DNA from 2 places in the Paenibacillus sp. MB22_1 genome. Region 1 is predicted to be linked to the other one. Evidence: riboswitches for the same ligand, from Rfam matches in the RefSeq annotation. Region 1 holds a riboswitch; the other holds the start of a gene.
What was found. Region 1 has a riboswitch for fluoride ahead of crcB (fluoride efflux transporter CrcB). Riboswitches for the same ligand answer to the same signal wherever they lie in the genome.
Positions count from the first base shown of each region.

Region 2: linked by a shared signal. The riboswitch ahead of crcB (fluoride efflux transporter CrcB) and the one ahead of crcB (fluoride efflux transporter CrcB) in region 1 are both predicted to bind fluoride.

Region 1 covers NZ_JBLADV010000002.1:542,383-551,339, forward strand. The annotation lists gene ACL02P_RS14240 (diguanylate cyclase domain-containing protein) at 1-599, opposite strand, end outside; gene ACL02P_RS14245 (glycosyltransferase family 2 protein) at 1,039-2,376, opposite strand; gene ACL02P_RS14250 (EAL domain-containing protein) at 2,890-3,606, opposite strand; gene ACL02P_RS14255 (helix-turn-helix domain-containing protein) at 3,796-4,134, shown strand; gene ACL02P_RS14260 (cupin domain-containing protein) at 4,453-5,010, opposite strand; gene crcB (fluoride efflux transporter CrcB) at 5,242-5,595, opposite strand; gene crcB (fluoride efflux transporter CrcB) at 5,588-5,983, opposite strand; fluoride riboswitch at 6,037-6,096, opposite strand; gene arsC (arsenate reductase (thioredoxin)) at 6,158-6,580, opposite strand; gene arsB (ACR3 family arsenite efflux transporter) at 6,585-7,625, opposite strand; gene ACL02P_RS14285 (ArsR/SmtB family transcription factor) at 7,655-7,984, opposite strand; gene ACL02P_RS14290 (YnfA family protein) at 8,077-8,403, opposite strand; gene ACL02P_RS14295 (putative iron-sulfur cluster-binding metallochaperone) at 8,449-8,904, opposite strand.
Region 2 covers NZ_JBLADV010000001.1:1,539,268-1,548,224, reverse strand. The annotation lists gene ACL02P_RS07190 (metal-dependent hydrolase) at 1-296, opposite strand, end outside; gene ACL02P_RS07185 (DsbA family oxidoreductase) at 497-1,135, shown strand; partial or broken gene rpoD (RNA polymerase sigma factor RpoD) at 1,402-2,289, shown strand; gene ACL02P_RS07175 (hypothetical protein) at 2,423-3,526, opposite strand; gene crcB (fluoride efflux transporter CrcB) at 3,630-4,001, opposite strand; gene crcB (fluoride efflux transporter CrcB) at 3,998-4,387, opposite strand; fluoride riboswitch at 4,430-4,491, opposite strand; gene ACL02P_RS07160 (DUF4183 domain-containing protein) at 4,541-4,954, opposite strand; gene ACL02P_RS07155 (DUF4183 domain-containing protein) at 5,168-5,899, shown strand; gene fosB (metallothiol transferase FosB) at 5,988-6,404, shown strand; gene ACL02P_RS07145 (radical SAM/SPASM domain-containing protein) at 6,461-7,345, shown strand; gene ACL02P_RS07140 (1,4-dihydroxy-6-naphthoate synthase) at 7,418-8,254, opposite strand; gene ACL02P_RS07135 (futalosine hydrolase) at 8,251-8,931, opposite strand.

The DNA of each region.
Region 1 (8,957 bases):
TTGGCGGCTTCCATAATAAGCCGATCCCCTTCCCTGTGTCCAAAACGATCATTCACCGTTTTTAGCTCGTCCAAGTCGCATAGGATGATCGCCATAGGAACGTCTACTTCCTCGTCGTATCGTTTCATCATCCTCTCAAAAAAATTCCTGCTAAAAGCCCCCGTCAAAGCATCATGCGAGATCCGATACTCCAGATCTTTCTGGAGCCGAATCCAAGCGTCGATGTTTCGGAGAATGCCATGAATTGCAACGAGCTCACCCTTCTCATAAACAGGCGTGGCCAGTTCTTCAAACCACCGTTCTCGTCCATCTTCATCCAGCCAACATTGAATGATGGGTTTGTCATAGTCAAAATCACCGCTCCATTTTTTCTGGATCATGTCACGGAAATCAGGGTGCAAACGGCGGTAAATGAGTTCAGGTTGCTCATAGCATTGTTTTACTGAGCCTGGACCGAAATACTGTTCCAAAGCCGCGTTGACAAACATCATTTGCGGCTTTGGTTTGAGGCGGCAGTAGTATATGATATCCTTTGACTGCATCACGATCTCTTTAAACTTCGATTTGTCGAAATGATGGTCGGCAGTTTCTTTATCCATTTCCTGAACCTCCTGAATTCTGAAGGGTTGCAAATACCGACCCTTCGTCACATATTGTTTCGAATATCGCACTGTTTTCTTCCAAAGCTCATTCATCTCTTGCTGTAAATCCACTTTCATGAACGGTCCGTTGGATCTGTCACCTTGGCTTTCCTTTCTCACTCTGTCGGTTTTGCTGTTCTCCCGCCATGTCTTCGAGACCGATCACTTTCTCCACGATCAGTATACCACCGCTCAAAAGAAAAAGAGGAGTCCGCAATCACTCCTCTTCGCCTCTTATTCATACTAGTGTTTAATTTACGTCTTCTCAAAAGCTTTGAATGCCGACCGCAGAAAGAAAATCATTCTCGAAAACTTATCTCAAACTCCCATGTTTCGCCTGAAACATAAGGAGTTTGTCTTCAATACGACACCTCGCGGGTGTCGTTGACAGCTTGACTTACTTCCAAACCCTTTTCAACAGTAACACTTCCTGAATATATCCCCAGACAGACACGGGGGAAAGAATCATCTGGTAACATAATACAAAAAGCCAGAAACCCAAGATGTTTTTTCGAATACGTAGGTTAAGTTTTTGGAATACAGATTTCTGAAAGATATACAAAAGAAAGTAACTCAACAATGTCAATGGTAACACCAATATCGTCATTGGTCCGACAATCCAGTAAACACCAAAAAATGCAAGTACCAGACCAGGAATCCAACATAAAGTATACGTGAAATCAAGATACGGCATAATCAGATTGACACCAGTCAAATATTTGACAAATAAAATGGGTTGTTGCCAAGGTTTCGTCACTTTGAGAGCTTCAATCATACCCCGAGCCCAACGCGAACGTTGCTTAATGTAATGTGTTAAAGTTTCGGGGACATCAGTAAACGCGACGGCAAGAGGTTCAAAATAAACTTTCCATCCGTTCCTTAAAAAGCTCCAAGTGAGCACAATATCTTCACCAATTGCGTCTGGCCACCCTCCCACCTCTTTTAGTGCATCTGTCTTGTAGATGCTGTAGGCACCTTGGGCAACCAATGTACCTTGATACAAACCTTGCAAACGCTTGATTGAAGCGATCCCTAAGAAATAGTCCCATTCTTGAATTTTGGTCAACCAATTTTTTCGACTGTTACGCACCAATACAGCTCCTGCGACAGCACAAACGTCATCAGGAGCACTTAATATCCGAGAAACAAGATAACGAACTGCCGACCGATGCAAAAGTGTGTCTGCATCCAGAGTAATCACATAACGAGTGTTTACTTCCTTTAAGCCTGTATTTAACGCATTAAACTTTCCAGGAACTTCTTCCCGAATGATGCGTAAGGAAAGACCTAAACAATCAGCAGTTATTTTTGCCTCTTCAGATGTTCGATCTGTTGAACCATTATCAATAAGAACGACATGAATATCTCCAGCGTGATCTTGATTTTTAATATATTGCAGTGTATTGACAATTTTATTTTCTTCGTTTCGACAAGCAATTAATATAGTAACAGGCTCGTAAGGCCATTCTGTTTTAAATGGAGGCTGTCGATCCAAAATCAGACTGATAACAAGAAAAGCATTCAGATATCCAGGAACATATGCGATTCCCCCAATGATCAATAGAGCTATGGGGAATGTAACCACATCAGCCAAATCATAGAGCCAAGGAAGAGAAACATATACGGATACAACCATCCACAACGCCGCAAATCCATGACTGATTAAAAATTTGGCAACCACTGGCACATAAAAGGTATTTCGTGGAGATAAATTTGGCTGTAACGGTAAATTCACGATAAATCATCCTATAGTCCTATGTTATTATAACTTTAGGTATATGATTACATCTAAATCATCATGTTAACCAAGAGTGAAAAATTAGCAAATGAATTTAGCAAATGAAATTTTCGTTAACAATTAAAAATACAAAAGGGCAGGTTTACCTGCCCTAAGACTGTCGACAGGAACTTTGTCAACAGTCTGACCGCCAACATTGACTGTATCATATCCCTATAGAAGCAACTTTTTTATTCGTTCGACCTCATCCAATCTTACGTCTATCATTTGGCTTATTTTCAGCATATAAGGGTGAGTTAAACAATTGACATATTGACTCGCACCTTCCAAATCACATCCCCCTAAGCAACCATAAAGTCGGGATAGATACATTATACATTCAAAATGAATATCAACGCTAGCGATGCCAAAATTAACAGGTAATGAACTTTCGATCCAACATATCTCGTCATTCCTTAGTTTCGGCACTTCCCCGTTTTATTTGCCTTTTTTAAGCGAGAACTTTTTTCATCAAAAAATTCCGCCGAGCGGCATGGGCTTACCCAATAGGTTTCCTTGCCCCATATGAACACCGAGTGCTTTCGCTATCGCTAAATCGGTTGCCTCTTCAATCCCTTTCAAAATCAATTTCATGTTCTTTCGTTCACAAAGATCCAATACCATCCGAACCTCATTTTGCTTTTGATCTGAAGTGGACAAACCCACAGTATAGGATCGATCCAATTTCACAAAATCTGGGACAATTTCAGATACAAGTTTCATTAATGTTTTCCCATTGCCGAAATGATCAAGTGAAATACCGTACCCTTTATCCTTCAACAACTGTACTGCGTTTCGGAGCAATCCTATGTCTAATCCTTTTTCTGCTCCGTTTATTTCAAATACAATGTTTTGAATAGAAAAGCATACGCTCTTGAGTTTTTCCAGGAAATCAGGAAATGAATGATGTACCAAGGTATAAGGAAACACATTCACAAACAATCGGATGTTCCGAAAATTTGCCGATGCAAGAGCATGATAAATCGAGGAACAGTCCAAGTCATACAATTTGTTTTGTTCTATAGCTAACCGAAAAAGTGATTCGGAGGTTGGAGTACACTCGCAACGCAACAACACTTCATACCCGAATACGTGCCAATTTTCCAAAGCATATATCGGTTGAAATACATGATGAAACCATCTTTTATGAATCATATCCTCCATTAACCATTCGTTCCTGCCTGACATGATAAGTCCCCTGCCCACTTGCCGCCTACGATTTTAAGCTTCTGAGCAAATACCGCGGATTTTGGTTTCAGTATTTTTTGTTTGGCTCAGTAAACAATACTTATAGTATATCATTTGTTATTTTGAATATCTATCGTCTCTTGGGGAAGCTTAAAGAATAAAGCTAAAGTTACCTGAGAGGTGGTAAAAATGAGCGATTTGCCAATGGTTATTGGAGAGCGGATACGGAATTTCCGCAAAGAAAAGGGATTGAGTCAGGAAGAATTGGCAGATATAGCCAATCTCCATGCTACATACATTGGACAATTGGAAAGAGGCGAGAAAAATGCTACGCTGGAAAGCATCGAAAAGGTGGCGAACGCTCTGGAAATTTCATTAGAAGACCTCTTTCGGTCGATCCAGCCTAAACCAAACTCTCAAGAATTCACAATTTCTCAAATCGTTACCCGCCTGCAAACACGAAGCATCGAAGATCAAAAAACGTTTCTAAAGTTGTTGGATATATTGCTGGAATGGAAAGATCAATAATCACCGACATCGTTATGATAAAGCAGTCATTGAGGCGGAGATTATCATTCCTCCTCAAACGAATGGATAAATGTCATGTTCCACAGCAAATTCCCAAGCCATCTTGTCCCAACACCGAATGCCACATGAGACACACCACCAATATCAAACTTATCCCCGCATAAGCCATCCCGAACCCCTAAATGTTGCAGGCGGCACCCCTCGTTTGAAAGCAAAAACCGCAGAACACCCCTGACGAAGGGCTCTGCGGCCACTTTTTTCCCATAATTACTTGAAAACCTGACATAACTTTGGTTTCCAACGAAACTGCCAAATCAGTCACCGATAAGCGGCCATGGCCTCGGCTTTCGTCCTGTGAACCGTGCCAAACGGATGCTCGGGCGGAGCATAAATGGAATACAGCTTCAAGGGAACATGCCCCGTATTGGTCACATTATGCCACGTCCCAGCTGGAATCATGATCGCGTCATCTTCGGACACTCTTCTTTCAAAATCCAGACGGTCTTTTCGTTCCCCCATTCGCACAAGTCCCTGTCCTTGTTCAATACGGATAAACTGGTCAACATCAGGATGAACTTCTAATCCGATATCTCCTCCTACCTCGATGCTCATCAAAGTCACTTGCAAATGTTTTCCTGTCCATAATGCGGTTCGGTAATTTTTATTTTGCTTGGCGGCCCTCTCAATATCGACAACGAACGGTTTTCCGCCATAATCTTTCAATTCGACTGGAGGGTACCCGTCGTTCCTTACATGTTGTAGCATACCGTAAGTATACGGGTGCCAGTTCCGCCAGTCATGATGAGGGGGCCAGTAACAGGGCATGGGATAGAACCACTGTGTGCTGTAATACTGGTGGGCGTAATAAGGATTCAATCCCGTGTTCACTCTCCTTCGATTGGAATTAACGGAATCTGCGACTATTTTATGCAATTGCCCAGTAAGGCGTGACAAGGGCACATCCATGGGCAAACGGAAGCATCGCGAGGAGGAGAAACCCACAAAAAACGGTGGCCATTCGTCGCCATGAAACCTGAACAGCTTAGACCTTTCCCACCTGTCGGACCAACTCCGCCAAATGGTCTCCATTTTTCATGTGTCAATAAGTCACATTCCCACACCAAATCCCAGCCATGCTGCTCCGATGCCGAGAAGGTACGTCATCCCCATGTACAGAAGGCTTGTTTTCCCTTCGCCCCACCGAAACAGGTTCACGCTCTCCAGCTTGAACGTGGAGAACGTCGTAAACGCCCCCATGAATCCCGTTCCCAGAAAAAATGCTATCTGTTCATTTAATCCACTGCTTGCGATCCATCCGAGCAAAAAGGAACCGATCAGATTCACCAACAGCGTTCCAAGAGGCAACCTGGTCGGCCAACGGGCGGAAACAAATGCAACCATCGCGTAACGAGCCATCGCTCCCAAAAAGCCGCCCGCCGCTATCCAACCGATCTCAGCCATGTCGAACCCTCTCCCTTCTCCTGTCGGCAACCGCCGTTCCCATCCAAACCAGACACAATCCGCCGATCATACTTATCCCTACATACGCAATCCCGCTCCCCCATAGTCCCTGACGGAACAATTGGACGGTTTCCACACTGAACGTCGAAAACGTGGTAAAGGAGCCGATCAAACCCGTGCTGATGCTGGTGCGAACACGAGGTGAAATGCGGTTTTTGTCCATGACCCATTGGAAAAACCATCCCAGGGCGAAACAACCGACCAGATTGACCGCCAACGTGCCAACGGGAAACGAGGTTTGCGGAACCAATTGTTGAACCCACAATCCTAAAACATACCGAAGCAAAGTGCCGATGATCCCCGCAATTCCGACCAAAAAATATGACATGCTGATTCCTCCCGAAATGCTGGATAAAAAAACAGACCCCTACCCATACACTCGTATCGGTAGGAGTCATCAGCCGTCAGGCGGTTATGGCGAACTCCATCGCCTATTTCGCGTTGACACTATCATATTCCCTATTTCATCGAAAATCAATCCCAACAGCCTGTATTCTGGTATCTATTCTCCCGTGTCGCGAAACCGCTTGATTCGTTCGCCAATCTCGTCCCGCACGCGGCGGAATACCGCCAGTTTTTCTTCCTCCGTCCCCGTTGCCTTGGCAGGATCGTCAAAGCCCCAATGCCAGCGTGTCACGTGCGGAGGTGTCATCGGGCATCGGTCGTTGGCATCGCCACAGAGCGTAATCACATAATCCGCTTTGTTTAACAGCTCGGGATCGATCACATCGGATGTCTGATTGGAGATGTCGATGCCCACCTCCCGCATGACCCGAACGGCATACGGATTGAGACCGTGAGCTTCTATTCCTGCACTGTACACGTCAAAACGGTCACCAAGATATTTTTTCCCGAACCCTTCCGCCATTTGACTGCGGCAGGAATTGCCTGTGCAAAGGAAATAGATGATCGGTTTCTCCGCCATTTCGTCAGCCTCCTTGCGTGGAAAAAAATTTGCGTTGGAAATAGAGCGACAGCTTCACCAAAGCCAGCATTACGGGCACTTCCACCAGCGGGCCGATGACCGCCACAAAAGCCGCTCCCGAATGAATGCCGAACACCCCGACTGCCACTGCAATTGCCAGTTCAAAATTGTTGCTGGCGGCGGTAAAGGAAAGCGTCGTGCAGACGGGGTAGCCTGCTCCCGCTTTTTTGCTGAGCAGAAACGACACCACAAACATGACGACAAAGTAGATGAGAAGCGGGATCGCGACCCTGAGCACATCCATGGGCAACTCAAGGATGACCTCCCCTTTGAGGGAGAACATGACCACGATGGTGAACAGCAGGGCGACCAAGGTCAACGGGCTGATCTTCGGAATGAACACCCGCTCGTACCATGCTTTCCCCTTTGTTTTCACCAGTGCATATCGGGTGATCATCCCCGCAAGGAAGGGAATGCCCAGGTAGATAAACACGCTTTTGGCGACCTCGGCCATCGTGATCTCGATGACCATGCTTTCCAATCCGAGCCACTGCGGCAAAATCGTGACGAACACGAACGCATAGAACGAATAAAACAAAACCTGAAAGATGGAATTGAACGCCACCAAGCCCGCTGCGTACTCAGTGTCCCCTTTGGAAAGATCGTTCCAGACGATGACCATGGCGATGCAACGGGCAAGACCGATCAGAATCAAGCCAACCATGTACTCGGGATAGCCCCGCAAGAAAATGATTGCCAACACGAACATGAGGAGCGGCCCGATGACCCAGTTCTGCACCAGGGACAAGCCCAGCACTTTCACGTTGCGGAACACATGGCCCAGTTCCTCGTATCGCACTTTCGCCAGCGGCGGGTACATCATCAGGATCAAACCGATGGCAATGGGAATGGAGGTGGTGCCGACCTGTAAAGCATTCAAGTTGTCCACCATGTTGGGAAACAAATAACCGCAACCGATGCCAACGGCCATGGCCAGAAAAATCCACACCGTTAAATACCGATCCAGAAACGACAACCTTTTGATGTTTTGACTGCCCATGTGATACACTCCTCTTATTCACAGCAAACATTAACCAATAGTCCCTGTTTTTCTAGCTCTTTCAATTCATCCGACATGTCGGGCAACTGCCTCAACACCAATCCAACCTGTTCAAGAACTTCACGGTTCAGAGAGTAAAACACCCATTGCCCTTTGCGGCTCTCCTTGACTAACCCCGCCGTTTTCAATCGGCTTAAATGTTTGGAAACCGCTGGCTGGGAGATCTTGAACACAGGAACGAATTCGCATACGCAACAATCCCGATGCTGGAGTATTGCGAGCATTTTCAAACGGGTGGGATCGGCCAACGCTTTCAGCATCTCCGCCAATTTTTCGATGTCCACATCCTTTCACCTTCCTTCATAATAAATTTACCATATAACTATATGGTTATGCAAAATAAACTTGTTTGGAAATGCGAATTGTTCCCTTCGGATCAAGACCGCGGAGCCCACAACATGACGGAAACTCCCGCCAGGCAAATCACCGCTCCGATCCAGTCGTAGAGATCGGGCGTTTTCCTGTCCACGAACCATCCCCAGAAGACCGCCAAAATAATAAAGACCCCGCCGTAGGCGGCATATACTCGGCCAAAGTTCGGGAAGCTTTGCAGGGTGGGAATGATCCCGTACAGCACAAGGATTATCCCTCCCAGCACGCCGACCCATATCGGTTTGGATTCCCTCAGCCATAGCCAAACCAGATACCCGCCACCGATTTCCGCCAATCCTGCCGCCAGAAACAAAATGATCGCCTTGATCATCACTTTTCACCCTTTCGTCGGAACAACCAATGCATGTTCAACAGGTCAGTTCTCGTTCACCTGTCGAATAAACTCCGCCACGTTCCCCATGCAACAAGCTCCCTGGGGGTTGTTCACTTCACAACCGCAACGCCCCGTCTGGACATGAGCTTTAATTTCCGCAAGCGGCTCTCCTCCGTTCCGCACGGCTCGCTCGATGCGTTCCCTTGTCCAGTCAAAACAGTAACAAACGGGGACATCTATGTCCGAATCTTTTTGAAACACGGGCACTTTCAAGTCTCCTACGGCAAAAGTCAGCGAACCGTCCCACGCAAAATAGACCGTTTCGCAGGACGGGTTCGGGCAAAAGGCGTGATCACGGTCAGGTTCAAGCATTGCCAAAGCCGCAGGTTTCAACAACGACTTGAGCGTGATGAGCGGCACATGTCTTCCGTTTTGTCCGCAGTTCGGGCAATCGGTTTTGTTTGTTCCCTCACGATTTGTCGGAGCACAACAGTCCATTGTAATCATACCTTTCATTCAGGCAAGCGAGCCATGATCTTCCTGACTTAAAT
Region 2 (8,957 bases), on a different contig from region 1:
CCGAACGGGAACGTGCGGGAGCCGCCAAGGTTCATGCCGACCGTTTGCAGTCCGCTGCCAGCAAAATAATCGGCCAGCTCGACAATGGCGATAATCGGCGCGTTGTTTCGCCGGGCGATGCTTTCCGCATCTGCGATGTGATCGGAATGACCATGGGTCAGAAGCACGTAATCGACTTGAATGTCATCGGCTGAGGCTGCGGCCGCCGGATTCCCGGTGAGAAATGGATCGATGATCAAACGATGCTTCCCTGTGTCCACCAGGATGCAGGAATGTCCCAAATAAGTAACTTTCATAGCAATCACCTCATGTGGAAATATATCCTTCTCGTTTATTATAGCTGCCTTGGACAAGCAAGTCACATCTTGCGGGAGGCGGTGCTGCATAAACGCAAGGAAATCCCATATGATTGTGATTGGGATGGGGCGGCTTGAGCAGGCTCGCGAATGAGGTCTGATCCAGTAAGGACCTTGCGCAAAAAAAGGAGGAGATTGATGTGAAAATCGAAGTGTGGTCGGACTTTGGCTGTCCGTTTTGCTACATCGGCAAGCGTCGCCTGGAAAGGGCGTTGGAATTATTTGGTCATCGGGATGAGATCGAAATCGTTTACCGCAGCTTTGAACTGGATCCGGGTGCCCCTAAGGATACGGAGTCGAGCATCCATGAATTGTTAGCGGTGAAATACGGCCTCAGCCTGGAGCAGGCGCAGGAATCAAACCGCAATGTTGCGCAGCAGGCTCAAACGGAAGGGTTAACGTATAACTTTGATACGATCATTCCTACAAATACGTTTGATGCTCATCGATTAGCGCATTATGCCGGAGAGCAGGGCAAGGCGAAGGAGATGACGGAGCGGTTGTTCCGGGCTTATTTTACGGATTCGCTGCATATCGGGGACCGGGAAACACTGGTTCGTTTGGCGGAAGAGGTTGGCTTGGAAGGCACAGCCGTCCGGGAAGTGCTGGAGCAAAATACGTATGCCGACGCTGTCCGCGAGGATGAGAACGAAGCAAGAAGACTTGGGATTCGCGGCGTACCGTTCTTTGTGCTGCGCGGTAAGTATGCGGTGTCGGGGGCACAGCCGTTGGAAATTTTTCAAGGGGCATTGTTACGAGCATGGGAAGATCGGTCTTAATATCGATTTAGAAAATAAGAAAATGCAAAAAACGCTGATCCCTAAGGATCAGCGTCTCGTTCTGCGAACAAAATAAAAAAATAAATTAATTGTTGTATAAACTAATGAACTGTGGTAAAATGACGGATAGCCAATCACAAAAAACTCACGCAATAATCTCCTCAATAATAGCATAAAATCAATCATTTGTCAAATGGATTTACGGTTTTAGAGATATAGAGTGGTTTTCGCATTTAATTTTTAGGGTGGGGGTCTGGAAGATGACAGAGGACTTGAAGAATAATGAATTGGATTACACCGATGATCTGACGTTACCGCCAGGAATTAAAATCGATGACCCGGTCAGAATGTATCTGAAGGAAATCGGGCGCGTGCCTCTGTTATCCGCAGAGGAGGAAATCGAGCTTGCGCAGCGCATCGAGAACGGGGATGAGGAAGCGAAGCGCCGATTGGCTGAAGCGAATCTCAGATTGGTGGTCAGCATTGCCCGTCGTTATGTTGGGCGCGGGATGGTTTTCCTGGACCTGATTCAAGAGGGCAATATGGGCCTGATCAAAGCGGTGGAGAAGTTCGATTATTCGAAAGGGTTCAAGTTCAGTACTTACGCCACCTGGTGGATTCGTCAAGCGATTACCCGTGCGATAGCAGACCAAGCCCGAACGATCCGAATACCGGTGCATATGGTGGAAACCATTAATAAACTGATCCGTGTCTCCCGGCAGCTGCTTCAGGAGATCGGACGCGAGCCGACTCCGGAGGAGATTGCGAAGGAGATGGATTTGACGCCGGATAAGGTGCGGGAGATTATGAAAATCGCTCAGGAACCGGTATCGTTAGAAACGCCGATCGGGGAAGAGAACGATTCGAACCTCGGCGATTTTATCGAAGATCACGATGCTCCGGCTCCGGCAGAAGCTGCGGCCTATGAATTATTGAAGGAGCAGCTGGAAGAAGTGTTGGATACACTGACCGAGCGTGAGGAAAATGTCCTTCGGCTGCGTTTTGGCATGGATGACGGCCGGACGCGGACATTGGAAGAGGTTGGCAAGGAGTTTGGTGTTACGCGCGAACGGATTCGCCAGATCGAAGCCAAAGCGCTGCGCAAACTTCGGCATCCAAGCCGCAGCAAGCGGCTGAAAGATTTTATGGAATAACATGGTAAGCTCCCTAAGGGTTCCCTTAGGGAGCTTTTTTTAAAGATATCAGGATTGGCATCCTGATATCGCAAGAAAAATTTCCTCTAAACGCGGTCTGTCTACTTTGAATGTACGTCGATAGACGTTTTTCTTATGTGGTCCTCCGACGGAGCGGGCGGGGAGACGCCGTAATCGGACGGAGGGATTGGACCAGCTTCGCCGGCAACGGCCGGATGCACATAAATTTCTTACTGTTGCCCCGCCCGGATCGAAGCAGCCGCCCTGAACCGGGCTTTGCTACCCGCGCGCCAAACACCTGCATAAACCATTCAATGGGATAGGAGATGGACAGCAATCCGTTTTCGGATCCGGCAAAATTCACCGCAGTCGCAAGATTGCCTTTCCTCGTCAGCCACACCGAGCCGGAATCGCCTTCCAAGGAAACGGGGCGTTTGCCACGGATCACGCTTTGGTTCTTGAAGGTAATCATCCCTAAATTGCCGTAATCCCCGTAATCGACCTGCACATCGGTATGGATTGATTCCACCGTACCGGTTACAACCCCTGTCGTGCGACCCACCTTCTTAAGTCGATCACCGATTTTATAGGATCGCACATGGCCCGGGACGATCCCAAAGACAGCATAGGCTGGCTTCAGCAAAGAACGTCTCAAAGGTTTGGCGGTAGCTGCGTCGATATAATTTGCCCGTTTCCGGCTCAGCTTGACGAAACGGTCCAGCTGACCGATGCGGTCCTTAGCGATAGTCCCTCCATCAGCACCTCCCGGTTGCAGCGTGGCAGAGAATCGCCGGGTATTATTATCGACGAGGACGTGGTTGTTGCTAAGGATCAAGCGTTGGCATCCGGAAGCATCTCCGCTGACGATCAAACCAACCGTGCCGGAGGAGTCCGATGTGCCAACGCTGTAGCCGGCCATAACCGGGCGAATTCGGCGCGTGAACCTGCCGCCGTTCCCATTACCGGCCCGTTTGCAGAACCTAGGGGAACGGACGATACGAAACGGCACGCCAGCCCGAGGCTTTAGATAACGAGGTAATGCTGTGGTGCGGGTTGACTTGTTTTGTTTGGCGGCAGCGGCTGTGGTCAGGGGATCGGCATATACGATGATCGCTGCGCCGCGTTTGGGGCGTTTCGGGTCCCGCAAGCCGACGCCAACGCCATGGACTCCCTTCATCTTCAGCATCTTCCCGGCAATGCGCTGTTTCAGCAAATAAGCTCTACGAAAACTGGCCAATAGATATCACCTTTTCTCGCATATTCGCGGATTTGCTGCATTATATGCTGGCGCCGGGACGCTTGATCGTTATACGGGCCGATGCCTTTGTAATGTAGGATCGTTAAGTTGAGACAAGCCAGCTTCCCAACCATGCGCAAGCCGCGCCGAGCAAAGCCGAGGTCAGCACATATACGGCCGCCTTTTGTTTTTGCCCCTTGTTAATTAAGGTGATCGTTTCATATCCAAAGGTGGAGAACGTCGTGTAGGCACCGCAAAATCCAGTCCCCAGCATCAACCAGCCCCAGTCAGGGATAGCCTGCCGTGTGTGGAGTCCGGCTAGGACGCCAAGCAGGAGGCTGCCGCTGAGATTGATTACCCACGTTCCCCAAGGAAATTGCGAGCCGCGAGTGGCGGTTTGGGATGAGATCCATTGTCCTAAATAGTAACGAAGGAGCGTGCCGAGAATCCCGCCAAGTCCCACGATGCCGATCATGCGGAGTCCCCTGCCTTAGGAGCCTGTTGTTTTTGACCTAAGCGGACTCCAGCCCAAGCCATCAGAAGACCGCCGATCAAGCTGGTCAACAGATAGGCGACTGCCGCAGCCAGATGTCCGGTATGTATCGCATCAACGGTCTGGACCGTGAAGGTGGAGAACGTCGTAAATGCACCGGCAAATCCCGTACCTGCCCCGATGCGTATACTGGGATGGATCTTTCGCAGGGCAGCGACGGTAAACAACCAGCCGAGAAATAAGCAACCGGCCCAGTTGATGAGCAGGATCGAAAGTGGAAAAGCTCCGATGTTTGGAATCCAGAGGGACAGTCCGTACCGGAGCAGGGTTCCGAGTAAGCCACCCACAATTAATGCAAGGATGTTCAATGTGCTCTACCTCCTGAAAAAATAGACAGACTCCTACCAGAGAGTCTGGTAGGAGTCATCAGCTCAAACGAGCGGTTTAGGCGAACTCCATCGCCTTATTGCGTTGTCATTGGCAACATTTTATGCTATGAGGGGACAACTCGTCAATACAGATTACGTGATAATCGTAATGGTGGGCGCCGAAATCGTTGGCGGGGTTGTAATTGTGGAAACGACGTTGCTGAAGCTGCCCACTTCAATCTGAACGGGAACACCTGCGATCAAATCCACGGTGTCGAGCACGAGGCTGGCCGTGGTCAGCGTTGACAACGAGGATTGTTGAAGTACGCCGTTAATGTAAACGTTGAAATAATCGGTACCGGTGAGCTCAGGCAGTTCCGTGATCGGTGCGTCGGCATCGTCGACGAAGCTGGCGGCAGGAATGGTCGTTTCGGTAGCGCCGATCATGTCGGCTGTTAACGTGGCGAAGTAACGGGTGACTGTCGGCGTTACTACGGTTGTAACTTCACCTCCAGAGGCGACTGGAGCCGATGCTACTGCCGTAAATACGGGTTTAATTACAGGCATCTATCATCACCTCCTAATCTTTGAGGGTATCGAGAGTGTCCGATACATCATATATAATGATGCAACTTTGTTAAGTGACAGGGCTGACAACCTCCGTTGAATATGGATTTTTTGGACGACGGGGGAAGCCAATTGCCCAAGCGCCAAAGACGGGTTATTCATAGGATAGGTAAGTAAGAGTTGAAGAGCCATCTGGCCAGGGGGAAGCGGTGAATGGGAGCGGCAAGAGGTGCGCGCAAAAAGGCAACGCGCATGAACAAACGGCGGTATCAAGCCCATAAGGTAAAGCACTGCCAGGCATGCTCGCGTCAGCGGCGCCGGAAGCGGGTCGTGCATGCACTGCGGCTTCGTTATCTGCGAGCGTCACGGCTCCTGCACCGCTACCGCCGGTTACTTCGGCAGTATGAGCGCTTGGTACGCGCGAAGAATCTTATGCCGTTTCCTGGTGGAGTTGCGGAGGATCTGGCCGAAATGCGGGGAGCAACTGGAGCGTTGGGACCCGCAGGACCGCAGGGCGCTCCGGGAAGTGCCGGTCCGATGGGACCGCCAGGGCCGCAGGGCGAGCCAGGAGCAGCCGGGCCAATGGGGCTAACAGGTCCACAAGGCGAGCGGGGAAAGCCCGGACCACCAGGACTGCCTGCAGGCGATATTCGGGTTACCTCTACAGTTTTCCGTTACTTTTTTGCGCCGCTTGCCGATTTGACCGGGACCGTTCACATCCCTGCCAATCAATTTACGGATGACGAGGGGGAAACGCCTGCGGTTTTTGCCGGGATCGGTGGAGGGTCCTATACCAACTTATTTATCAATGGCATGCTGCAGGAAGGCAGATTGTTTGTACTGGAGCCGGAGTCTTTGACGTTGTTGCTGGGGCAGGATATGATAGGGGCAGGCACGCCGATTATAGTGGAAAACGTGCGAATCACCGCCAAAGCCACGTCCTGAACTAGGAAAATGCGAAGCAGCATGAAAATTCGTCGTGGCAGGGGGCAGGGCCTTGTCACGGTCTGTTTGATAGAGTAGGAGGATTGGTATGAAAATTAATGGCATTAATCATTTCTGTTTCTCCGTATCGGATTTGGATCGATCCATGGCGTTCTATGAGCAGGTCTTTGGAGCGACTCCCCTGGTGAAAGGACATAAGCTTGCCTATTTCGACCTGAACGGGCTGTGGATCGCCTTAAATCAGGAAGACATTCCGCGGGACAAGCAGCATCGTACATATACGCATATCGCTTTTTCGATCGATGAGGGGGATTTCGAGGCCTTTCAGAACCGGCTCCGGGAATTAAACGTTGAAGTGCTGCCAGGGCGTGAAAGAGATCAGCGCGACAAAAAGTCGATTTATTTTCTGGACCCGGACGGGCATATGTTCGAATTCCATACCGGAACGTTACAAGACCGACTGGATTACTATAAAGCGGACAAAGACCACATGATCTTTTATTAACCGCGATTCATTGATAGAATAAGACAGTAACTAAAATTTAAATGAAGTAGGTCACCATGAAAAAATTCAAAAAGTTTTATATCGAAACGACCAGCATCTGCAACCTGGCCTGCAGCTTCTGTCCGCCGACCCATCGCCAGGCGCAGTTTATCAAAGTTGAGGACTTCCGCAAGATTCTGGACGACATCAAGCCGCATACGGACTATATTTATTTTCATGTCAAAGGCGAGCCACTGCTGCACCCCAAGATCGACCAGTTGCTTGACATTAGCCACGAAAAAGGGTTTAAGGTCAACATCACCACGAACGGCACGCTGCTCCCCAAGGTGCGTCATAAGCTGCTCGGCAAGCCGGCGCTGCGGCAGATGAATTTTTCGTTGCACAGCTTCGACGGACATGAAGGTTCGACCGACCGGGAAGGGTATTTGCGGAACGTGTTGTCCTTCGTCCGTGAGGCAGTAGCTGCGTCCGATTTGATCGTTTCGTTCCGCCTGTGGAATTTGACCCAGGATAACGAGACGAACCTGCAACGGATGCGTAACCGGGAGACGCTTGCCATCATTGAGCAAGAATTCAACCTAGATTATCGGATCGAGGAGAAGGTCACACCCGGAAGCGGGGTTAAATTAGCCGAGCGGATTTACTTGAACCAAGATTACGAATTCGATTGGCCGGATTTGCGGGCTCCGGAGGACGATGGCAAAGGCTTCTGCCATGCGCTGCGCAACCAGGCCGGAATTCTCGTGGACGGCACGGTTATTCCTTGCTGTCTGGATGGGGAAGGGATCATCAATCTTGGGAATGTGTATCAAACGCCATTTTCGGAGATTGTGGAAGGAGAGCGGGCGAACCGCTTGTACGAAGGCTTCTCCCGGCGCGAAGCCGTCGAGGAGCTATGCAGGAAGTGCGGGTATCGCAAACGGTTTGGGGGAGGGGCGTAAAGTTGCACCCAACAAAAGAAAGAAGGAGTCGAGATTCGGCTCCTTCTTTGTTTTTTGATGGATTCTTTACACTCACCAGCTGGCATTCAGCTTGGCCGGATCGATCTTCGGCACCAAGCCTTCGGCGGCCGCCCGGTCCAGCAAACCGCGGATGGCCGCGTAGCCGTCCTCACCTAAATCCGCTGTATATTGGTTCACGTACAGTCCGATATGCGCTTTCTGCACCTCGGGCGACATTTCCTGCGCATGGCTCATCACATACTTCGCCGAAGATTCCGGATGCGCCCAGGCGTATTCCACGGATTCCCGTGTCCAGCGGGCAATTGCGGCCAGATCCAGCGACCGGCGGGCGATGATTGCACCGAGGGGAATCGGCAAGCCCGTATCGGATTCCCACCAGTTGCCCAGGTCTTGAAGCAGGTGCAGTCCGTAATTTTGATAAGTAAAACGTGCTTCATGGATCACCAGACCCGCATCCAATTCGCCGCGTTGAACGGCGGGCATAATCTCGTCGAACGGCATGACGACGATCTCGCCGACGCCGCCGGGAACATGCTTTGCTGCCCAGAGCCGAAACAGCAGGTACGCGGTGGATCGTTCGCTTGGAACCGCAACGCGGCGGCCCGACAGGTCGGAAGGCGAGCATGCCTTCGCCGTTAATACGAGCGGCCCGCAGCCGCGGCCCAGCGCTCCGCCGCACGGGAGCAGTGCGTACTCGTCCAGCACCCAAGGGAGAGCCGCGTAGGAAATTTTCAGCACCTCAGGTCCGGTGCCGGAAGCCGCCCAACCGTTCGTAATATCAATATCCGCATAGGTGACATCGAGCTCAGGAGCTCCCGGGATTAACCCGTGGACCCAGGCGTGGAACACAAAGGTATCGTTAGGACAAGGCGAAAAAGCGATTTTCATGATTGCAGCACCTCCGGTAGTTTAGCACAAGCTTGCTCTAAAGCTTGCAGAGCATCGCCGATTTTCCACAGTTCCCGTTGCCTTGGACCTACGGCGTTAGAGATGGCGCGCAGTTCCAGCACGGGAACGCCGAACTGGCGGGCGGCTTCGGCCACGCCAAAGCCTTCCATCGCTTCGGCGCCAGCGCCGGGGTAACGCTGGGCAAGCCGGCGTGCCGTTTCCGCCGTCCCTGTGACGGTGGATAACGTCAGGATCGGGCCGTGGTGGACCGGCAGCCCGGCCTCCCGCAGCGCCGCAGCCCAGCGAGCCGCCAGCTCGTCCGCCACGGCGATTCGGGGCGAGCCGAAGCCCAGCTCGTCCACGCTGGCGAAGCCGTCCGGCGTCTCCGCACCGAGGTCGGCGGCGATAATTTCGCTCGCGACGACCAGCGAGCCAACGCCGGCGACCTCGGTGAATCCGCCGCCGATCCCGGCGCTGAGGACGAGGCTGTACGGGCCGCCGGCGGTTTGGCCGGCGCGAGCCAGCGCGGCCGCTGTCGCCGCTGCCGCCGACGCCGGGCCAACTCCCGCCAGCTGCACATCAGTGCCTTCATAGCCGGCGAGTCCGCGCAGGACGGCCTGCTGTTCGGCTTCTACCGCCGTCATGATCAAAATTTGGGGATGAGGACGATTTAGCATCTATCAAGAACAACTCCTTGGTCCGT